One region of the Brevibacillus sp. Leaf182 genome, then DNA from elsewhere that is predicted to be linked to it. Evidence: riboswitches for the same ligand, from Rfam matches in the RefSeq annotation. Region 1 holds a riboswitch; each other region holds the start of a gene.

Region 1 (5,839 bases):
ACAACAACCATGCGCTGAAAGATCTCGGTTCGGTAAAAATGTCCAACCTGTGCACGGAAATCTTCCAGCTACAAGAGACTTCGACGATCACCAATTACGGCGAGATGGATATCATCCGTCGCGATATTAGCTGCAATCTGGCATCGCTCAATATTGTCAATGTGATGGAACGAAAAATGATCCGTGAATCCGTTCACGAAGGAATCGAAGCCATTACTGCCGTCAGTGACATGACGCGTGTAGAAAACGCTCCAGGCGTTCAAAAGGCAAACCGCGAGCTGCACTCCGTAGGGCTTGGTGCGATGAACCTGAACGGTTATCTGGCAAAGAACAGAATCGCTTACGAGAGTGAAGAAGCGAAGGATTTCGCTCGTACGTTTTTCATGATGATGAACTTCTACTCCTTGGAAAAAAGCATGGAAATTGCCAAGGAAACAGGCAAGACGTTCTTGGGCTTTGAACAATCGGAATATGCAAAAGGCACTTATTTTAACAAGTACGTAACGAACGATTACAGCCCTCGGACGGAAAAAGCAAAGCTTCTCTTCGAAGGAATGCACATTCCGACGCCAGAGGATTGGGCTGACCTACAGCAAAAGGTGCAAAAGCATGGCGTTTACCATGCGTACCGTTTGGCGATTGCGCCGACACAGAGCATTTCCTACATTCAGAATGCGACTTCTAGTGTGATGCCAATCGTTGAGCATATCGAAACAAGAACGTATGCCAACTCTACGACGTATTATCCGATGCCGTACTTGTCGCAGGAAAACTATTTTTACTACAAATCGGCGTATGTAATCGATCAATTCAAAGTAATTGATTTGATTGCCGAAATTCAAGAGCACATCGACCAAGGAATATCGACTGTGCTGCACGTGAACAGCAATATTTCCACCAGAGAACTGGCTCGCTATTACATTTACGCAGCGAAAAAAGGTCTGAAGTCGCTCTACTATACACGTACGAAGCATTTGACTGTAGAAGAGTGCATTAGCTGCGCTGTTTAGTGGACTCGATTTATAAATGGAAAAGCATCAAGCACAAAGAGAAGAGGAACGCCATATGAAAGCAGTCAATTGGAACAGGCCGGACGACGATTTTACGATGACGTTTTGGAATCAAAACATCATGCAGTTCTGGACGGATGATGAGATTCCGCTGTCAGATGACAAGATGTCCTGGATGGAGCTCAGTGCGACTGAACGGGACACGTATAAAAAAGTATTGGGCGGTCTCACCTTGCTGGATACGGTTCAAGGAGGAGTAGGGATGCCGAAGATCATGGAGCATGTCGATGGACTGCAAAGAAAAGCGGTTCTCGCCTTCATGGGCATGATGGAGCAAATCCATGCCAAATCGTACAGCAGTATTTTTACAACGCTGGCATCGACAGAAGAGATTGACGGTATTTTTTCGTGGGTAGAAAACAATCCACATTTGCAAAAGAAAGCCGCCCTCATCTCGAAACGCTATCAAGAAATTGAGAAACCAAAAGACTTGTACATGGCGATGGTAGCGTCCGTCTTCCTGGAAAGCTATCTGTTTTACAGCGGCTTCTTCTATCCGCTCTATTTGGCGGGGCAAGGAAAGATGACAAGCAGCGGGGAAATTATCGACCTGATTGTTCGCGACGAGAGCATCCACGGACTCTATGTCGGCGTTCTCGCGCAAGAAGTCTATCAAGGTCTGAGTGTGGTCGAGCAGACCGCAGCAAAAGAGGAGCTGTATGCCCTTTTGCATGAGCTGCAAGAAAATGAAGAGGCGTATACGACTTCGTTGTATACGGAAATCGGGTTGGCTGACGAGGTTCATGCTTATGTGCGCTACAACGCGAACAAAGCATTGATGAATCTGGGGCTGGACCCGCTATTCCCGGAGGAAGAAGTGAACCCGATCGTGCTGAACGGCATTCGCACGCAGACGAAGCAGCATGACTTCTTCTCGAAAAAAGGAAATGGTTATGTCCGCACGCTAAACGTAGAGCCGTTGACCGATGCTGATTTTACATTTTAGTATGACAAAAAATGGATTCTGTGTTACTGTATGAACAGTATGCTGCCCTGCTCGTTTACTAGGGCACTTCACAGAACCATGACAATTTCATAGGAGTGGGAACAGGTTCTTTGGTTAGCAAGATCGACCAAGGATGAAAAGGGAAGTCGGTGAGAATCCGACACGGTCCCGCCACTGTATGAGGGGAGTCGGCACATTTATCAGCCACTGATCCAAACGGATTGGGAAGGCATGTGCAGATGATGATCCCAAAGTCAGGAGACCTGCCTGTTTCGACGACACTGCTTAACCTACGGGAGATAGGGAGGTGTTAGGATGCTGTGATCTCAGTGCTTATTTGGCATTTCTAACGTTCTTTTGGATCGTTGGAGATGCCTTTTTTATTGGGCGGATTCAAGTCAAGATCGAATGAGAATGGAGAGGAAGCTCATGAAAAGCAGCAATTTGGGATATCCACGGATCGGGAAGAACCGCGAGTGGAAAAAGGCATTGGAAGCATTTTGGGCAGGGACCATCGATGAGGCAAGCCTGGTACAGCAAATGGAGCAAATCCGTCACCAAAACTTGCTGCGTCAGCAGGAAAAAGGGGTCGAGCTGATCCCGGTGGGTGACTTTACGTACTACGATCACATGCTGGATATGGCTGTGATGTTTGGAATGGTCCCCAAGCGTTATGAATACGAGGGAGGCCCGGTTTCATTAGCCACATACTTCGCCATGGCTCGCGGTTCGAAGGATGCTGTCGCCAGCGAAATGACGAAATGGTTTAACACGAACTACCATTATATCGTCCCGGAGTTCGGTGAACGACAACCAGCCATAACCGAGAACAAGCCTCTCCTGGCATATTTGGAGGCCAAAGAAAAGTTTGGCATCATCGGAAAGCCTGTCCTGGTAGGCCCGTATTCATTTGTCAAATTGTCAAAAGGATATGAGAAAAACGAATTTGAGATCGTTGTGGATCAACTCGTTCCGCTCTACATAGACGTTCTCCGCGAGTTGGAGCTGCACGGCGTGGAATGGGTGCAAATCGATGAGCCTGCATTTGCACTGGATGTATCGGAGCATGATCGTGTCATCATCAAACGAATCTATGCGCAAATCGGTCAGGCACTGCCACATCTACAGTGCATGCTGCAAACCTATTTTGAAGCGGTGGATTGGTACGAGGAGCTGATTTCCTTACCGGTAAAAGGAATTGGTCTTGATTTTGTACACGGAGCGAAGCGCAATCTGACCAATCTGAAAAAACACGGGTTTCCAGCAGACAAGATTCTCGGAGCGGGAATCATCGACGGTCGAAACATATGGCGTATGTCCATTGAGGAGAAATGGGAGCTGGTCAAAGAAATTTCCGAGATCGTTCCACTCGAAAAGCTGTGGCTGCAGCCGTCCAGTAGTTTGTTGCATGTCCCTGTAACAGTTGAAGCAGAAAGTGACTTGCCAGAGGAAGTCATGCCTGCATTGGCGTTTGCAGACGAAAAGATTGGGGAAGTGCAGCTTTTAGTCCGAGGATTCCGATATGGTAAATATGTCATTTCGAAAGATATCGCCCAAAATGAAGCGGACTTGCTGAAGCTGGCATTATCCCCAGCGAGGAATCGGCGAGAAGTGAAGAATGCTTTACGTCAAATAGCTGCTGCAAAACTTGAAAGAAGTGTTCCTTATCTCGAACGTCGAGAGATTCAACATAATACGTGGAAGCTGCCACTGTTGCCAACTACCACAATCGGAAGCTTCCCGCAGACGGCGGAAGTTCGCCAAGCCCGACAGCAGTTTAAAAAAGGGACCTGGACAGTGGAGCAATACGATGCTTTTATTCAGGCGCAAATCAAGGAATGGATCGAAATACAAGAAGAGCTCGGTCTGGATGTCCTCGTTCATGGTGAGTTCGAACGAACTGATATGGTAGAGTATTTTGGCGAAAAGCTCGATGGCTTTTTGTTCACAAAAAACGGCTGGGTACAGTCATATGGTTCGCGTTGCGTGAAGCCACCTATTATTTACGGAGATGTGGAGTTTGTGGCACCGATGACGGTCAAAGAAAGTGTGTATGCAAAATCATTGACCGACAAACCAATGAAGGGGATGTTAACTGGCCCAGCAACCATTCTGAATTGGTCGTTTGCTCGAGTCGATGTCGCCAGGCAAGAAGTGTGGGAACAAATCGCGTTGGCATTGCGAAAAGAAATAGAAGCCTTGGAAGAAGCGGGGATTCTCATGATTCAAGTCGATGAACCAGCGCTGCGTGAAGGATTGCCGCTCAAAAACGAAGAGCAGGCAGCTTATCTCGAATGGGCTGTCAGAGCGTTTCGTCTAGCGACCTCTACCGTCGCACCGAGTACCCAAATTCATACACATATGTGCTATTGCGAATTCCATGATTTCATGGATGTCATCAGCGAACTTGATGCCGATGTGATTTCGATTGAAACGTCCCGCAGCCACGGAGAGCTCGTGTCTGTGTTCGAAACAGGAACGTATGATAAAGGCATCGGACTCGGCGTATACGATATCCATAGCCCCCGAATTCCGGCCGTCTCAGAAATGGAAGATATGGTAGCACGGGGTGTACAAGTACTTCCGCCAGATCAATTTTGGATCAACCCGGATTGCGGACTGAAGACAAGAGGGAGAGAAGAAACCGTTCAGTCATTACGAAACATGGTTGCGGCAACGAAGGCGATTCGGACTCGTTTGACAGCCCAGTAGGGAGGGTGCACACGATGAGAGGAGCCACACAAATGATGACAGAAGCACGACCGATCCAACAATCGAGAACCTTTTTGACTGATCTCGTCTTACCACCGGATACCAATCACCACCATACCATTTTCGGCGGGAAAGTCATGGCATATGTCACCTGGACCCATAAGACATCGATGGAAGTATTCGTGAGGGTGGAAGCGGAGAACTTGTTGACAGGAGAAAAACGCATGACAGCACGCGCGTATCTAACGATGATTGCCCTCGACGATCAAGGAAAGCCGACGAGCGTACCTGGTGTCATTCCTGATACAGAAGAAGAGCGCATACAGTATGAAAAAGCGAAGGAACGCCATGTATTGAGAAGGAAGCGGAAGGTAGAGATGTAAGAAGGAACACCCCGTTACAGAGAAGCCTCTGGTAAACTTGCTTGCGACAGGTTACCGGAGGCTTTGTCAGGAGAAAATAAAGTCTTAGACTACCGCTGGTGTTTTGCTTGTTATTCAATTAACGTTCTCCGTTAGCGTTCAAATTATAAAAGAAATTGATACATCAATCACAGCGATTTACAGATGGCGGTTGATATTTATATGATTACCGCCTTTCGACATTTTTACTGTTTCCTCAGGCTCTGTTCTCATCGTTCTGTACAACTTCGTTTTACGCAGAAACTTCTCGGCAAATGGTACCAAAGAACTGGAAATATCAGTTCATAGACTCTGCCGAAATCGTCTCGCATCCGTTGAATAATGCAAGATTTTGAAAACAATTGTTCAAAGCTGTTCGCAATTGCTTTGTTGGCTTTATGTCGTTCTCGTACCAGATGTTTTTAACAACGAGCGTCCCGGCTTTTCGTTCCACGATTACCTCGGCTCGTCCGATGAAGCTCTCTCCATACAATAGAGGCAGCACATAATAGCCGAATTTCCGTTTGATTGCAGGCGTGTAAATCTCCCAAGTATAATTGAAGCCAAACAATTCGTTGATCAGCTTTCTGTCCCATATCAAATTGTCCAGCGGAGCAATCAGCTCGCAGCGTAATTTCGGCGCCGGATTTTGCAGGACGGCTTCAATAAGCGGCAAATCCTCCGTGCGACAGTATAGCATATCCTTCATT
Region 2 (5,839 bases), on a different contig from region 1:
GTACCAAGTAACATTGGTGGACAACAAAGCCGTTCTGAAGGGCGTTGTCTCTCGTAAGAAGCAAATCGTGCCGGTATTGACCGATACGTTCCAAGCTCTGTAAAAAAGAAAAGTGGCTGCCATGCACAGGATGCGGGCAGCCATTTTTTATGTTTACATTCCTTGGGTAGGGTTGTTGTGCATCTGGAACAAGGTTTGCTGGTTATAAGCATCGTCACTGTAATGGGTGATGGCATGTTTGTCTCTCGCTTTGAGACTAAGCAACCCTGTTAACCCCCACCCGGCACCGAGCATGGCTACAATGAAGCCGATGATATAGAGCATCGCAGTCCCCCCTTGTATGGCTTTCCCTATATTTTAGCAAATAATGAAAATGAAGTAACGCCAATTTTTTTGTGAAAATGTGTTTGACATTGACGGTCCGTAAATGTGTACGATCAATTTGTCAGGAGGAATGAACATGGAATATACAGTGCAAAAGCTAGGACTCCTGGCGGGTGTCAGCACCCGGACGCTCCGATACTACGATGAAATTGATCTTCTCAAGCCGGCGAGAATCAATTCGTCAGGGTATCGCATTTACGGACAGCAAGAGGTTGATCGATTGCAGCAAATCCTTTTTTACCGCGAGCTGGGTGTGAGCTTGGAGGAGATCAAGGAGATCCTGGATTCACCAACCTTTGATGCTGAACGGGCACTGCGGGAGCACCGCGAGAAGCTCCTGGAAAGGCGAGCGCAATTGGATGCGTTAATCGCCAATGTCGATTTGACATTAGCACAAAGAGAGGGGACCAAAACGATGAGTGACAAACAAAAATTTGAAGGCTTCAAGCAAAAAATGATTGATGAGAATGAAGATAAGTACGGGGCAGAAATTCGAGCAAAATACGGAAATGACCAAATTGAAAAATCGAATCAGAAGGTCAAAGGCATGACAGAAGAACAGTATGCCGCGCTGGAGAAATTGAACGCAGAGCTGCATGAAACGTTGGCGCAGGCTTTTTCGACAGGTGATCCTGCTCATGAATTGTCGCAAAAAGCGGCCGATCTGCACCGTCAATGGCTGAGCTTTTATTGGGACAGCTACAGTAAGGAAGCGCACGCAGGGGTGGCCCAGATGTATGTTGATGACCCGCGCTTTACCGCTTACTATGACAAGGAGCAGCCAGGTGTTGCCGAGTTTCTCCGCGATGCAGTGGCCATTTATACGAGCAAGTGAGGTTTCAAAAAAAGAAGCTGCGAGCAAGGCAGCTTCTTTGCGTTTTACGCTTAGTTATCCCCACCTGCTGCGGGAAAAAGCTTTTGTCCCAAGGGTGTTGGTAATCCATCCATGCTTACTACGTTGTATTCCTTTTGATAATCAAGCAGCTCCTGCTCGTCTTTAGCCAAAGTCCATTTCTGAAGGGTTTCGCGTTCTTTTGAATAGGAATAGAAGGGGATAGCCCAGCCGCAAGAAGTCTTTACTTCCTGTATGTTTACGGTAATGATTTGACGAGCACCAGGCAGAAGCGGGAAGTCATTTACGAGCTCATCCCACCGAGGTGTATCTGGGAGAATAACCGTTCCTTTGCCGAATAGGCGCATGATGAGAGGGGGGCCTTCAAATGCACAGAACATGATCGTAATCCTGCCATTTTCCTGCAGATGTGCACTGGTTTCGTTTCCACTTCCAGTCAGGTCCAAATAGGAGACCTCATTAGGGGATATTATGCGAAAAGAATCGTACCCTTTCGGTGAAAGATTCACGTGACCATCTTTGTCCATAGGAGCAGAGGCAACAAAGAACATCCGTTGCTTCTTGATAAACTTCTCATGCTCAGGTCGTAACTCAGAAAAAAGCTGACCCATTTTGCACCCCTCCAGATAATGGAATTGTTTTTGCTGCCCTCATCATACGATAAAAATATGAAGATTTTGTGTTGTTTATCTCCAATGCGTCCAAAATAGATGGTAAAGTGTAAATATTCCTACAACAAAATGGCAACTCGAGATTTTTTGAAAAGGAGGAGTATTTACATGCAATCATCACAGCCAATCGACTTAGGGGAACGCATCCATTTAATAGACGGTTTCGATATGGGCTGGGCGGAACGTACGGGGACGTATGTAATCGCGGAAGAGGAGCTTACATTGGTAGAAACAGGGCCAAGCCCCTCTGTCCCATACATCAAGGCTGGTCTCGCCAAGCTCGGTTATACGCCGGAACAAGTAAAATACATCATCGTGACGCACATTCACTTGGATCATGCAGGAGGAGTAGGACTGTTTCTGAAGGATTGTCCGAATGCAAAGGTCGTTGTCCACCCGAAAGGTGCACGTCATCTCATCGATCCGAGCCGACTGATCGCAGGCGCGAGAGCCGTGTATCATGATGATTTTGATCGATTGTTTGATCCGATTGAGGCAGTTCCCGAGGAGCGGATTTTGATTCGCGGGGACGGAGATACACTCCAGATCGGAGGGAATTGCGCATTGGAGTTTCTGGATTCCCCAGGTCACGCCAATCATCACTTCAGCATCTACGATCCTGTAAGCCGCGGCATGTTCACAGGTGATACCGCAGGTGTACTCTATCCACAGCTTAAAAAGGATGGTATTCACCTCGTGCTGCCATCTACTTCGCCGAATCAGTTTGACCCGGATGCCATGTTAGCGTCTTTAAGCCGTTTTGAAGCGAGCAAGCTGAGTCGGATTTACTTTGGTCATTTTGGGATGTCAGAGCAGGTAGACGACGTGTACCGCCAAATTCGTGAGTGGCTCCCCGTATTTGTGGAGGAAGGAGAATCATCGCTTGCTGCTGGTCAAACCTATGACGAGCTGTCTCGTAAGTTAGTTGAACGAGTCTCGGATCATCTACAGTCACAAGGCATTAATGATGACCACGAAGTTTTCGAGGTACTCAAGCTCGATTTGCAAGTATGCTCCATGGGGATTCTAGATTATTTGCACAAACGAGGGTAATAGCCAGCCAAAAGCTTTACATTTGCCTGAACCTTTTGTTCAGGCATTTTTCATTTTTTAGCAGGCAAGAAAGGACTGCCCTATGTGTTTGTCATTCTTTTTTCATCCAAGGAATGCTATGATGTAGGATGAGTCATGAACTGTGACAATTTCAAACGTAACAGCAAATAGGTGCCTCGTCTTTTTAACAAAAAGATCGGGTGAAAAGGGAAGTCGGTGAAAATCCGACGCGGTCCCGCCACTGTAAATCGGCTCGATCCTCAGCCGTAAGCCAGGAGACCTGCCTGTTTGTTTTCGTGCCTGTTGCCTTCGCGGAAAGGATCGGCCTATTTCAGGAAGCAGACCATCCTGTCTGTTTGCCCAAAGGTGCCGACCCTTTTGATTTCCGAATGGAAGCAAGGGTCGCTTTTTTATTGGAAATAACAGTCGATTTAACATGCAGAAAGGAAGTTCTACATATGAAACGTTCATTGCGATTCATGATCCCCCTACTAGTTGCGGCGAGCCTCGCAGGTTGTACAGGTAACGATAACAGCCAGCCAGCACCAGGAGGACAAACAAGCGCACCGCAGCCAGCACCGCAAGAGAATGCGGCCGAGCAGTCTGCAAAACAAACAACGTATCCACTGACAGTCACGGATGCGACAGGAAAAGAAGTAACCTTTGCAAAAGCTCCTGAGCGAATCGTCTCAACATCACCTGCCGAGACTGAGATTTTGTTCGCACTAGGCTTGGAAGATCGGATCGTAGCTGTCTCAGACTATGATGATTATCCAGATGCGGCGAAGGCAAAGCCAAAAGTTGGCGGGGTCGTCAAACCAAACGAAGAAGCTATTCTCGCTCAAACGCCGGATATGATCGTTGGTGGAATTTCGATGGAGAAGCCAGTGGCTGACAAGCTCAAATCTCTCGGGATGCCAGTCTATATTAGCCATCCGACAAAGATGGATGATATCCTTACCAATGTTTTGGCGATGGGAGTTATCACGAATACACAGGAACAAGCCGAAAAAGTCGTCGCGCAAATGAAGAAAGACATCGCGTACGTTCAAGAAGCAGTGAAAAATGTAAAACCGGAAGAGAAGAAAAAGGTATATCTGGAATTTTCCCCGGGTTGGACAGTCGGAAAAGGCGAATTCATGGACGAACTCATCACGCTGGCTGGGGCGACAAACATTGCTTCCGACACCGAAGGATGGAATCCGATCAGTGAAGAAAAGATTTTGCAAAACGACCCAGACGTCATTTTGTATGCGAGCGGAATTACCGATGAAAAGTCTGGCGTCAAGCTGGAGGATCTGATCGCGAATCGCAATGGCTGGGATAAAATGAAGGCGATCCGTGAAAAACAAATCTTTGGCATGGACCAAAATATTTTGTCCCGTCCTGGTCCGCGTATTACACAAGGGTTGATCGAAGTAGCCAAGACGATTTACCCTGACTTGGTGAAATAAAATGAAGAAACGATTGTTCATATGGGGAGGAGTAAGCTGTCTCGTTCTTCTGGCATCAATCATTATCAGCATCTCGATGGGGGCGGCACAACTCCCCATTTCGCAAGTATGGCTCATCCTGCTTCATCAAATCCCGGGCTTGTCTGAGTGGATCAGCGTAACGTGGCCAGAGTCTTCTGAGCAAATTGTCATGAAGGTTCGTTTTCCACGCGTTGTATTGGCTGTCTTGATTGGGGCCTGCTTGTCACTTGCAGGAGCGGGCTTTCAGGGCGTTTTGCGCAATCCGCTCGCTGATCCGTTTACGATGGGCGTGGCATCCGGTTCTGCTGTCGGAGCAGCCTTCTTGATCCTTTTTGGTTTACAAATCAGCTTTTTGGGTGCATGGAGCACGCCTGTCGTCGCTTTTCTTACAGGACTGCTCAGTTTATGGATCGTACTTGGACTCGCGAAAACGCAAGGAAAGCTGCAAACCGAGACCTTGATTTTGTCTGGTGTCGTAGTGCAGGCTTTTCTCGGCTCGCTCGTTTCCTTTATGGTGTCGCTATCTGACCAGACGGTGAATGAGATCGTGTTCTGGCTTATGGGCAGCCTGTCATTTCGCGGCTGGGCCTTTACATCTGTCTTGATTCCGTACTTGGTCATAGGTGGAATGGTGCTTGTGAGCTATGCGCGTTCCTTGAACCTATTTGCGTTAGGGGAGCGGCAGGCAGCGCATCTCGGCGTCCATGTGGATCGAACGAAGCTCGTGGTTCTGGTCGTCTCGACTTTCCTGACCGCAGCGGCGGTTTCTATCGCGGGAATTATCGGGTTCGTTGGCCTGGTGGTACCGCATCTCGTCCGATTGCTGGTTGGTCCTGACCATCGTATTTTACTGCCCATGGCTGCGATTTTCGGTGGTATTTACGTATTGTGGGCCGACACGCTTGCCAGATTGCTGTTGAGTCCAACGGAAATCCCGCTCGGCGTCGTGACAGCATTTTTGGGAGCACCGTTTTTCGCCTATTTATTGAAGCAAAATAAACGCTTTAGGAAGAGGTAACGTAAGCGATGATCAATGTGCGTAACTTGCAAAAATCGTATCAGGATACGCCAGTTTTGCACGGCATCGATTTTTGCGTGGACAAGGGAGAATTTTTTGGCATCATCGGGCCCAATGGAAGCGGTAAATCCACTCTGCTAAAAATCATTTCAGGTGTCATCAAGGCAGATGCAGGAGACATTTTGCTTCAAGAGAAAAAGCTTCATTCCTATCCACGCAAAGAGCTTGCCAAAATACTGGCTGTTTTGGAGCAAGAGGGTCTGCCGCCAGTCGGTTTTCGTGTCCGAGAGGTGTTGGAGATGGGGCGCTTTCCTTACCAAAATTGGCTGGGGGAGGAGAAGCAGGATGTCGCATCGCTCATTAATGAAATCGTACAGATGCTCAG
Region 3 (5,839 bases), on a different contig from region 1:
AGCTTGCCCGAAAGCGGCCACCCCATTCACCACACTTGCTGAACACTGAGCATTTTTCGCAGCTCGTCGACCGAACGTGGAATATTTCCGCCAAGTTCCCGCTTCCACTGCTCAGGGAGTGCCTCCCACACATCAACGAGCAACGGCATACCCAGATGAAGACTCTCCAGCATCGTTCTATTTTCCAATGCCTCCTGCGGATCTCCCGCAAACACAAGCCTGCCTTCATCCATGATGCAAATCCACTCTGCCCATTCAAACGCAATATCCATATCATGTGTCGCCATCAAAACAGTCGTTCCTTGCCGATGAATGGCATCGAGCTCGCGTAGCAAATTTTTTGTCTGATAGCGATCCAGATACGCAGTAGGCTCGTCCAACAGCAATAGCTCGGGCTCCATGACCATGACCCCTGCGAGTGCGAGACGCCTTTTTTGTCCCAGGCTCAAATGATGAATCGGAGCTTCTGCCAGCTCTCTCAACCCGAATGCATCCAGCACCTTTTCTACCTTCTCCCGGATTACGTCCAGAGGCAGCTTTTGATTGCATAAACCGTAGGATATATCTTCCGCGACCGTGCTTGCGATTAGCTGATGCTCGGGATCTTGAAAGACCAAGCCTACCTTTTGCGTCATTTCTTGCAGGGCGGCTCGTTTGTAGACCAGCGGTTTCCCCCTCCACAGCACCTGTCCCTGCTGTGGCTCGATGATCCCGTTTCCATGCAAGAACAAGGTCGATTTCCCACAGCCATTTCGTCCCAAAAGGACACATTTCTTCCCCTCTGGAATCCATAAGGACAACCCAGACAGGACGGGTCCCCGCCCTCCCGGATACGTGTACTGCAAATCGATGAACTCCAACAACCGTGATGTCATAACCGCCAACCTCCTGTCCACCACTCAAGCAGTACCAGCAGCATACAGCCTGCGATTGACTCCCACTCATAGCGTCGCGAACGAGCGTGGGTATGAAACGCGAGCACCTGCATGCTCTCCCCGAAGCCTCTAGCCGCCATCCCTTTGTGCAAGGCTTCATATTTGCGCATCGCTCTGACAAACAATTGCGCAACGAGAACTCCTGCATCTCGAAGCGTCGCGCGGAAGCCGCGATGACCTCCACGAGAACGTTGGGCAATCCAGAGCTGGTGAGAAATCGTTATCAACACAAAAATAAACCGATACATGATCATTAATAAGTCAGTCACAATGACAGGCATACGAAGCCGGCGAAGCACCTGCAAGATTTCAGCAAACGGCACAGTAAACAAAATGAAGGCAAAGCAAGATAAGCTCGCCATGGTACGCCAAAATAAGATCCAAACTTTACTGAAGGAGGACATCGGTACATAGAGCACATACGAACCCAGTTCCCATACTGCCGCGACCTGGACCTGTACTTCACCTGCCCTCGCTCCTTCTACCAATAGGGCAGGGAGCCCCGCCATGAAAAACGAGAGCGACACGATCATAAAGGCACAGTAGATACGTACAGGAATACGGGCATACACCACTATCCATACCGACATCCAGACAACGACAGCCATCTGCATCCATACATGTCCCACCAGGACGAGCAGTAACAATGCACTCGCCAGCAATAGCTTATGTGCTGTAGGCAGACGTTTCAGCCTGTTTTGATAAGAGAGAGAATCAAGTTGGAGCCCGTTCATTTTTTCCGCTTATCCAACCGACCTTTGTACAAGCCCACAGCGTAGCCAACCACTCCCGCTCCCAACGCCGCCTGCACCGCAAACAATAGACTCTCCGTCTCTCCTCCTGGCGGTTCTATCAGCGGCTGGAACCACGGTTCGTAGTTCGGGGCAATTTCCTTGATCGCTTCCTCCGCCACGCCGTCTGCGCCGCCAAATTCCGAATCCTGCACCAGCAACAACGGGACAATCGCCAGTACGATTACCCCCAAGAGTAATAGCCAGTTCCATCCTTTTTTCACAGCGATTCCTCCCGTTTGAGCAAACGAAGCTGTGTAAGCTCTTTTGCGTTGTAAGATAACAACCAGTTCCAAACAAGAACGGTCAACAGACCTTCACTGATTGCGAGCGGTACTTGCGTGAATGCAAAAATTCCTGCAAATTTGGCAAACGAGGCCAACACTCCACCAGATTCAGCCGGGAATGCGAGCGCCAGTTGAATGGAAGTCACCACATACGTAGCGAGGTCAGCCAAAGCAGCCGCCGCAAAAACAGCCAGACGCTGGCTTCCGCCCACTTTCATGATCATCTGATAGATTCCGTATGCCACCAGTGGTCCTACTACAGCCATGGATACAGCATTTGCACCTAGCGTAGTCAAGCCTCCATGTGCCAAAAGCAAGGCTTGAAACAAGAGCACCATGCTCCCTAATACAGACATCGCAAAAGGCCCAAACATAATGGCGCCAAGGCCCGTTCCAGTCGGGTGAGAGCTGCTGCCTGTAACCGAAGGGATTTTCAGTGCAGATAAAACAAACGTAAACGCTCCAGCAACGCCAATAAGGAGCTTCATTTCGGGATGTTCTTTTACAATTTTGTTAATCGAGCGAATTCCAAGGATAAAAAACGGCAAGAAGACAGCCCACCAAAATAAGGCCCAGGATAATGGCAAATACCCCTCCATGATGTGCATTGCATGTCCTGTCTCTGGTTCATTGAGCAAAAAATACAGGACAAAGCCCGCGATCATCAGACCAGTAGATACCAGACGAGATCGATTCATGTTCATTCCTCCTTCACTGACTTTCGTTCTATTCCTACAAACAAAAAAATCCCATCCATCACTGGACGAGATGTGCACACAAAACAACAGACTGACTATACAGCCTCATTGCCCGTATTCACCGCTCCTTTCCGCGAAGGTTCTGTGGGTGTGGCTTATAGGTAGGTCTCCTGGCTTCCAGATCCATGCGCTCTTTGTCCTTCCCCATACGAAAATGAGTGGTTTCCTTCTCAAAGAGAGCTCCCTGGTTACAGTGGCGGGACCGCTCGGGACTTTCACCCGATTCCCTGTTACCCTTTATGCTTCACATAAAGGCACCTAACGCCGACAATATACAATTGACAGATAATTCATGTTTGTCCCACATCATTATACCGGATCACTACATAAATCGGAAGAATATAAGCGAAAACGCATAAGCCGATGACCCACTACAAACGGAGCCATCGACCTATGCGCACTTGTTCTCTCTATTCTTTTGCGTCTACGCCAATTACTTCACTAATATGTTTAAAACCATCCCGCTGCATGAGCTTGAGCAGCTTTTTGTTGATTTGCTTGGCAATACCTGGGCCCTGATAAATCATCCCTGTATACACCTGAATGAGACTGGCTCCTGCTCGGATTTTCGCGTAGGCATCTTCGCCGTTATAAATGCCCCCGACACCGATGATTGGTACCTTGTCTCCTACTTCTTGATAAATCTCCTTCACCCAAGCAGTGGAACGCTCCGTAAGAGGCCTTCCGCTCAAGCCGCCTGCTTCCTCGGCAAATCGATGTCCGGAAACCGCCTCGCGTGACAAGGTCGTATTGGTAGCGATAATTCCGGAAATGCCTTCTTCAACAGCAGCGTGAACAACATCACGCATGTGCTCATCCGACATGTCTGGTGCTACTTTCAGCAATATCGGTTTTTTCTTGATGGAACGTGCTTCCATTTCGGATGCCTTTTCCCTTACTGCACGCACCAAATGACGCAAGCTCTCTGTTTCCTGCAAGTCACGCAGATTCGGGGTATTCGGAGAGCTGATGTTAATGACGAAGTAGTGACCGTATGCATAGAGCATGTCCATACATTTGCTATAGTCGATGGCCGCCTCTTCATTCGGCGTTACTTTGTTTTTTCCGATGTTAATCCCAATCGGAACATCTGAGTATGCGTAATCGACCAAATGCTGGGAGGCCAAATACGCACCGTGATTGTTGAAGCCCATCCGGTTAATGACAGCTTGATGTTCCGGCAATCGGAACAAACGCGGCTTCGGATTGCCTGGCTGCCCCTGCGGCGTCAACGTCCCGATTTCCACAAACCCAAAACCAAGAGCACCTAACGCATGATAGACTTCTGCATTTTTATCAAAACCGGCTGCAAGTCCGACTGGATTCGGAAACGTCATTCCCCACAGCTTATTCTCCAACCGCTGGTCTTTTACCTGATAGATCATCTTCAGGATGCTTTTGCCTGGAGCAGAATCCTCCACCAGCCTTAAGGCACCAATTGTCTTTTCATGAATCTCTTCCGCATCTTGCTGGAACAGATATTTTCTTATGAGCTGATACATCGGCTGCACTCCTTACTCCGTTTCTACCTTTTTACCTCATAGTAGAATACCATACTTTTTCGGACGGATGTAACCTTTATACGTGATACATATTTCCAAGCAAGCAGGCAAATCCTAACAGCACCACCACGCACAGGGGGATAAGTCTTTCATGAAAGTGGACGGAAAAATCGGGATTGGTCAAGCCATTATGGTGATGATGCTGACGATCGGCATTACGAACCACGTAACCGTCATCCCCCTCTTATTGAGTAAAGCCGGAAGAGATGCTTGGTTGAGCGTGTTGCTTGCTGGTATCCCTTTTTCCTTCTGGGCGTACTTGCTGTTTGTGGTTAATCGAAGTTTGAATCAAAAGTCTTTGTATGAATGGATTTCACAACGGTCAGGAAAAATCGTCAGCAATCTCTTGCTCGTTCCAATCATGATCTGCTTGTACCTAATGGCGCTGACGAATCTGATCGATACGCAAACTTGGACAACCGTAAACTACTTGCCTCGTACACCCGAGTGGGTGACCGCTTTAGCCTTGGTCGGGCTATGTGTACTCGCTTCTATTGGAGGTATGACCTCCGTTGGAATCACAGCAGGCGTCTTGCTCCCCGTAGTCGTGTTGCTCGGATTTTTCGTTGCTTTTGGCAATATTCCCAAAAAGGATTATAGTTTTTTGCTCCCGCTTTTCCAAAACGGTTTTCGTCCGCTGCTACATGGGATGCTTTACGTTGGCGGCGGTTTCACCGAGCTGTTTCTGCTCCTTTTGCTCCAGCATCACGTACGAAAGCCGTTTCGACTCGTACACTTTTTTGTCATGCTCGGTATCACGCTGCTGTTGACACTCAGCCCACTGACAGGAGCAATTGCAGAATTTGGACCTGTGGAGTCCGCTCGTCAACGTTTTCCTGCATTTGAACAATGGCGGCTGCTCACGATCGGAAAAGACATCGAGAACATGGAGTTTTTCTCGATTTTTCAATGGCTTTCTGGTGCTTTTATTCGAATAACGCTTTGCCTGATTCTTTTAGGAGATTTGATCACGATACGAACCCGAAAGCAACGCAAATTCATGATGCTGTTTTTCGGCGGAAGCATGATCGCCTTCACCGGCCTCCCTTACAGCGACATGCAATTCGTAGCCTTCTTATCGCGTGTATACTACCCACTTTACTTCGTCACCATGATTGTTGTCTCACTCGCGCTCATCCTGCTATCCCTGCGCAAATCATCCAGACAGGAGGGGGCCCCTTATGACCCTTGAAGAGGAACTGCGGGAAAAACTCGCGCATTGTGCGGACGTCGTTTTTTTGCGCACGGTCACATCCGAGGACCAGCCTGTATTGATGCTTTATTGCGAAGGACTTGCGGACGTTCGTCAATTACAAGATACGGCGTTGCCTCAATTGGAGCGATTCCTGGCTATTGGTGATTTGCGCTCCCTGCCTCTTTTCCCACTCTTCACGAACCCAGAGTTGTGGGTGGAGCGACTGTTTGCAGGAGATTTGCTGATTTTCATTGGAGACTCCCCGCCATTCGCTTGGGACATCTCCAATCGGCCGGAGCGTGGCCCTGAGG
Region 4 (5,839 bases), on a different contig from region 1:
AAATCATCGCACAGATCTAGGCCCATACCAATGTGCCTTGCTCCGACAAGCTTCTTCATATAGTCAACATGATCAATCAGTCTCTCAATAGTTGCGCCAGCGCTGCTCGCCGCTGTGAACATGCTACATGCATTCAACCCGACAAGTCCGTCCTTTTCCGCAATCGCTTTGATCTGCTCATCTGTCAAATTCCGCATCGTTGGCACGACTGTTCGGCTGTTGGAATGAGAAGCAATCACTGGCTTTTCAGCGATTTCCATCACGTCCCAGAACCCTTCGTCATTCAAATGGCTCACATCGATAACGATGCCCAGCTTTTCCGCTTCCTCGATGAGATGCACACCGAAATCAGTGATGCCTCCTTTTTTCCCTTCGCGCACCGGTGCAAAAAAGCTGCCGTCCCCAACGAAGTTGCGCCGACTCCATACCAGCCCCATCATCCGTACACCAAGCTCATAAAAGACACGCAAGAGACTCAAATCGTTATGCAGCGGCTCTGCCCCTTCCAACGACAGGATGAACGATACTTTTTGTTCCGCTCTTGCCCGTTGCAAATCATCTAGATTTTTGGCGATGACGATGTGCTCGGGTGACTCTGCCGCCTCTGCATGCATAGCGCTGATCTGGTTGAGCGCCTTGCGCAGACTCATCTCCGGTACAAAAGCATCCTCTACAAACACCGCTGCCACGATGGAATGCACACCCCCTTGCTGGAACCGTGGCAAATACTCCGTCTCGATCATTTTGGTTCGACCGTATCCACGCTGAATCTCCACATCCATCAGCAGATCAAAATGCCCATCCAGAACGTGAACACCGTCATGAAATTTGCGCGCCTGTTCTTTCGTTACTTCCGCCATTCGGGTCATCTCCCATCTTGTTTTATGGATTTTTCTTATCGAGATAGAAATCGAATATATCCAACAAATTCGCGACGTATTGCACAGCTCCTTTGATCAATAAGAGACCCTTTTCATCCAACTGGTCAGCCTAGTAGGCCCTGTTCGCTCGTCACATCCTGTCCCAGGCTTCTTATGGCGTCCGCTTAACAAAAAAGGACGCCGACCAGGCATCCTCTCATATGAAAACCAAAGAAACTCAGCTCCGCCACCCCTATCCGTTGGCTCCACTCACGACCTTCTGGACAGATGGCTTCACACGGATCGCTTCCGAGTAGAAATACACATGCTTTTTGCCTGTAATGGGGTGCGTCGTCACTTCTGTCTCTACTCCGAAAACATCTAGGATCAGCTTGGGTGTCAAAACTTCCTCTGGCGTCCCCGATGTAACGATTTCCCCCTCACAGATCACGTACAGCCGATCGCAGTACATCGCAGCAATATTGAGATCATGCAACGAAGACAAGACCGTAATCCCCAGCGTTTTGACCAGATCCATCACCTGCAACTGGTATCGAACATCCAGATGATTCGTCGGTTCATCAAGGACAAGGAACTGGGCTTGCTGCACCAAAGCTCTAGCAATCAGCACCCGCTGCTTCTCCCCACCTGATAAACTGAAAAAGCTGCGATCAGCGTATGTATGCATCCCTACCCTCTGTAGTGCATCTTCACAGATCCGAACGTCCTCTGCGTTATCTGACTGAAATAGCCGCTTATGCGGAGCACGTCCCATATTCACGATTTCGGTTACCGAAAAATCGAATTCAACAGAGGACTCCTGCCGTACTGCCGCCATTCGCTGAGCGTTTTGACGTGAGGTTAACTTGTATACGTCGTCGCCATCAAGCGAGATCCATCCCGAACGTGGCTTCAATACGCGATAAATGCTTTTTAGCAACGTGGATTTTCCGCTGCCATTCGGCCCGATCAGCCCCACAAACTCTCCGGACCGCACCTCCAGACTAACATGGCGAAGAATTCCCTTTTTCTCCAGTTCGACCGATATATTCTCAACCAACAAATTCATCGTCCGCTACCTCCAAAGGAATAAGAACTCCGCAACATCAACCAGATAAAGAATGGACCTCCACACAGCGCTGTCAAAATACCAATCGGCAGTTCTTCCGGTGCAAATGCAAGCCTGGCGACTACATCGACCCAGATTAGAAATATCGCGCCAAACAATGCGCTGACAGGCAGGACACGTCTGTGATCTGATCCGACCATCACACGGACGATGTGGGGCATCATTAATCCGACAAAACCGATTGATCCCGCAATGGACACAATCACCCCCGTAAGCAGTGCCGTGATCACCAGGAGAAGCTTGCGGAATTGTACCGTATTAACCCCCAATGTCCCTGCTGACTCCTCGCCCATCAGCATCGCATTGAGCGAGCGGTATTGGGCCATTAAGACGATGAGGCAGATGACGACAATCAATGTAGGGATCGTCAGGTACTCCCATTTCCCCCCAGCCAGACTGCCACTTAACCAAAACAGGACTGTCCCAATTCCATGCTCATTCGGCGCTGAAAAAACAAGAAGACTGGTAATGGCCGACAAGATCGCAGATATCGCAATTCCAGCCATGAGCAGGCGTACCGTCGAGTTTTGTCCTCCAATACGGGATAGCGTAAAAATGAGAATAATTGACACAAGGGAGCCTGTAAAAGCGCCAAAGGATAGTGCATACTGCCCGTACATGCTGAATGCTCCGAATATAATCACCGAGGTAGCGCCAACCGAAGCACCTGAAGATACGCCTAATACATACGGGTCAGCCAGGGAGTTGCGAACCAACGACTGGATGGCTACTCCCACGACAGACAGACCTGCGCCGACGATCGCCCCCAAGAGAACACGTGGAAAGCGTATATCCCAAATAATCGTTTGCTCCCCTTTGGACCAATCCACCTCAATCCATTGGTTCAACATCGGAATTTTTGATAAGGCGATTTTCCATACCGTTGTCGGCTTAATCTCCACTGAACCCAAGGTAACTGCAAACGTAATGGAGAGGAAGAGTCCGACCAGTAGAGTAATGATGATATAAGGTAACTTGATCTGTTGCAGTGCTATTCCCTCCCTTAAAAGGGTCGTACTCTATTTGAATTTATCCGGGTAGAGTCCTTCCGCCAAAATTTTTAGCGCAATCGGTCCTCGAACGCCTTCAGAAGCCGCAGACAATGGCAATACCATTAGTCGTTGATTTTTAATTGCCGGGATATCCGCCAGTTCTTTTTTGGTCAAAAGGAAATTACGTTTTTGCTCGACGGTTCTATCACCGTAGTCTACGATAATAATCACGTCTGGATTGCGACTCACTACTTGTTCCCAACTAACCTCTGCCCAACCCTTTTGAATGTCATCAAAAATGTTCTTACCGCCAGCAGTCTTGATTAAGGACGTCATGTAGTTGTTGGCTGCTGTGAATGGCTTATCTTCCCCGTTGTCGTACACGAACACGTTAAGTGGCTCGTCCACCTTGCCAATTTTACTAAGCGTTTGGTCCATTTCACTCTTCATTTTATTGATCAAATCATTGGCTTTGTCTTCCACACGGAAAATGCGTCCAATATTCGTAATGTCTGCAAACACATCGTCGATAGTCGGGCCAGGCATGCTTGATGACGCTTGCAGATACGATTTGATGCCGACCTTTTCCAAGTCCTGCATAGATCCTACGCCCTTTTCGCCGAATCCGCTTTTCCATCCAGCGTACACGAAGTCTGGGTTGGCTGCCAGCAGCACTTCTTTCGTTGGATACTTATCAGACAGTACCGGAATCTTGTCGTAATCTGCTTTGAGCTCTGGAAGGATTTCATCATCTAGGTAAGCGGTTCCGACCATTTTATCAGCAAGGCCCAGTGCCAGCATGATTTCGGTGACGTGTTGGTTCAATGTCACGGCACGCTCAGGTGCTGTTGGATAGGTCATTTCGATGCCATTATTGGTTAGTGTTACTGACTTGCCCTCTGCTGCTGGAGCAGCCGTTTGTTCTGTTTTGGCTGGAGCCTGTGTTGTCGTAGAGGAGCCGCATGCCGAAACCAAAAGCATGGCAGCTGTCATGATACCGAAAGCTAGTCCTTTCATTACTGTATGTGTTTTGTATGCCTTAAACATCTGTCATCCCCTTTTCTGTATATATATGATGGGTTGAACCAAATCCTCCAAAAAAAAAGCACCCCCCATTTCAATCGGGAGGTGCATGACAAACGTAGATATAGCGATAAGCAGGCGCAAAGGCGCCCGTTCATAGACTACTTCCACATCTGCCCCATCCTCGTGGGTCGATTGTATATGCTCGCATGGCAGGTCTCCTGGCTTACGAATCAACACCCCCAGCTACCTTCCCATTTTTTGTCTTGCAAAAAACAGTGGCTATTCGCTAGGCGCTCCTCGTTACAGTGGCGGGACCGCGCCGGTTTCTCACCGGACTTCCCTTTTAAGCTGACGGCATTTACCATCTAGCACCATTCGATACGTATTCAATTTTTACGATTTATTCATTAGTTGATAGAAGTCAGTTTTTTCGGGAACTGCGTGAGAATTTCAACGCCCGTTTCCGTAACCAATACATCGTCTTCAATCCGCACGCCGCCTACACCTGGCAGATAGATGCCCGGCTCGATCGTAAAGACCATCCCTGGACGAAGTACTTCTTGGTTCTGGCTGTGAACAGACGGATATTCATGTACATCCATCCCAAGTCCATGCCCTAGACGGTGCATAAAGTATTCTCCGTAGCCTTTTGCGGTGATGACATCGCGCGCAGTTTTGTCCAAATGTGCAAAGGTCACACCCGGACGAATCTCAGCAATTGCCGCTTCGTTGGCAGCCAATACTGTCTCGTAAATTTCTTGAAGCTGGGCACTGATCTCGCCTACAGCAAAGGTACGGGTAATATCCGATACATATCCGTTCGCTGCTACCCCAATATCAAACAAAAGCAAGTCGCCTTCTTGCACTTGGCGCGTTCCTGGTTTCCCGTGTGGCAGTGCCGACTTCTCCCCTGCCAATACCATGGACGTAAAGGATGGACCTTCGGCACCCAAACGCTTCATCTGGAATTCCAGCTCAGCTACGATTTCTGTCTCGGTCATGCCTGTCTTGACTTTTTTCAGGGTCTCCCGCAAGGAATCCTCGACCAACTGAACCGCGTGCTTCAGACGATCCACTTCATCCGCGGATTTGATCAAACGCATTTCACGCAGTGGCTCTTCCACGTCTACATAGCTCGACGCCAGAACAACCTGTCCAAGTGCTTCATAGCGCTCGACAGTCATATGACTTTTCTCAATACCCAGCTTCGTCAAGTTCGCTGGCAACACTTGCTTGAGGATTTCATACGGGTTTTGGATATCCGTATGTGTATGGATATCTTGAACGAACGAAGCCTCTGCCGCTGCCTCACGATCAAGAGCAGGTACAATTAAAGAAGGTTTTCCCTCCGCAGGAATAACGAGACCCATAAAACGTTCATGCGGGTCTGTAAAAAATCCGGTCAAATAGTAGACGTGCTTGGGAGAGGTAATCAACACCGCGTTCAGCTCTTGCTCTGTCAAAAACGTGTGGAGCTTCGAAATGCGCTCTTGAAACAACTTCTTCACCCTGCTTTCACCAATTATTCTATTGCGAGAATACCACTTCCCCATCAAAAAAAGAAGACTTCAATTGAAAAATCTACTTCGTATCGGACAACCTAAGAGTGGGGTGAAAACGAAAATGGAACAAATACTCGTCCATCAGGATGGCAAGCAGTTTGCTTTTCACATATCAGGGAAAGGCCAGCCGCTATTGTGTATCCATGCACCATGCATCGGCTCTATCAATTTTGTTTATCAGCAAACACTCGCAGATACATATCAGCTCATTGTCCCTGATCTGCCCGGACATGGCGACAGTTCACCGATGGAGAAGCCCTTTTCCATTGG

Evidence for each region. Region 1 has a riboswitch for cobalamin ahead of metE (5-methyltetrahydropteroyltriglutamate--homocysteine S-methyltransferase). Riboswitches for the same ligand answer to the same signal wherever they lie in the genome.
Region 2: linked by a shared signal. The riboswitch ahead of ASG16_RS21320 (ABC transporter substrate-binding protein) and the one ahead of metE (5-methyltetrahydropteroyltriglutamate--homocysteine S-methyltransferase) in region 1 are both predicted to bind cobalamin.
Region 3: linked by a shared signal. The riboswitch ahead of ASG16_RS08570 (energy-coupling factor ABC transporter permease) and the one ahead of metE (5-methyltetrahydropteroyltriglutamate--homocysteine S-methyltransferase) in region 1 are both predicted to bind cobalamin.
Region 4: linked by a shared signal. The riboswitch ahead of ASG16_RS19795 (ABC transporter substrate-binding protein) and the one ahead of metE (5-methyltetrahydropteroyltriglutamate--homocysteine S-methyltransferase) in region 1 are both predicted to bind cobalamin.

The regions. Positions count from the first base shown of each region.
Region 1 covers NZ_LMPN02000037.1:366,495-372,333, reverse strand. The annotation lists gene nrdE (class 1b ribonucleoside-diphosphate reductase subunit alpha) at 1-1,010, shown strand, start outside; gene nrdF (class 1b ribonucleoside-diphosphate reductase subunit beta) at 1,066-2,016, shown strand; cobalamin riboswitch at 2,103-2,301, shown strand; gene metE (5-methyltetrahydropteroyltriglutamate--homocysteine S-methyltransferase) at 2,446-4,728, shown strand; gene ASG16_RS28730 (acyl-CoA thioesterase) at 4,743-5,111, shown strand; gene ASG16_RS28725 (winged helix-turn-helix domain-containing protein) at 5,428-5,839, opposite strand, start outside.
Region 2 covers NZ_LMPN02000030.1:128,549-134,387, forward strand. The annotation lists gene ASG16_RS21300 (manganese-dependent inorganic pyrophosphatase) at 1-103, shown strand, start outside; gene ASG16_RS30990 (hypothetical protein) at 154-324, opposite strand; gene ASG16_RS21305 (MerR family transcriptional regulator) at 461-1,219, shown strand; gene ASG16_RS21310 (pyridoxamine 5'-phosphate oxidase family protein) at 1,270-1,848, opposite strand; gene ASG16_RS21315 (MBL fold metallo-hydrolase) at 2,017-2,961, shown strand; cobalamin riboswitch at 3,114-3,263, shown strand; gene ASG16_RS21320 (ABC transporter substrate-binding protein) at 3,420-4,415, shown strand; gene ASG16_RS21325 (FecCD family ABC transporter permease) at 4,417-5,454, shown strand; gene ASG16_RS21330 (ABC transporter ATP-binding protein) at 5,463-5,839, shown strand, end outside.
Region 3 covers NZ_LMPN02000018.1:159,888-165,726, forward strand. The annotation lists gene ASG16_RS08555 (energy-coupling factor ABC transporter ATP-binding protein) at 27-875, opposite strand; gene cbiQ (cobalt ECF transporter T component CbiQ) at 872-1,669, opposite strand; gene ASG16_RS08565 (energy-coupling factor ABC transporter substrate-binding protein) at 1,666-1,950, opposite strand; gene ASG16_RS08570 (energy-coupling factor ABC transporter permease) at 1,947-2,711, opposite strand; cobalamin riboswitch at 2,855-3,048, opposite strand; gene ASG16_RS08575 (quinone-dependent dihydroorotate dehydrogenase) at 3,182-4,273, opposite strand; gene ASG16_RS08580 (GerAB/ArcD/ProY family transporter) at 4,425-5,525, shown strand; gene ASG16_RS08585 (spore germination protein) at 5,515-5,839, shown strand, end outside.
Region 4 covers NZ_LMPN02000027.1:84,053-89,891, reverse strand. The annotation lists gene ASG16_RS19810 (dipeptidase) at 1-860, opposite strand, end outside; gene ASG16_RS19805 (ABC transporter ATP-binding protein) at 1,114-1,929, opposite strand; gene ASG16_RS19800 (FecCD family ABC transporter permease) at 1,926-2,984, opposite strand; gene ASG16_RS19795 (ABC transporter substrate-binding protein) at 3,009-4,028, opposite strand; cobalamin riboswitch at 4,199-4,398, opposite strand; gene ASG16_RS19790 (M24 family metallopeptidase) at 4,415-5,506, opposite strand; gene ASG16_RS19785 (alpha/beta fold hydrolase) at 5,631-5,839, shown strand, end outside.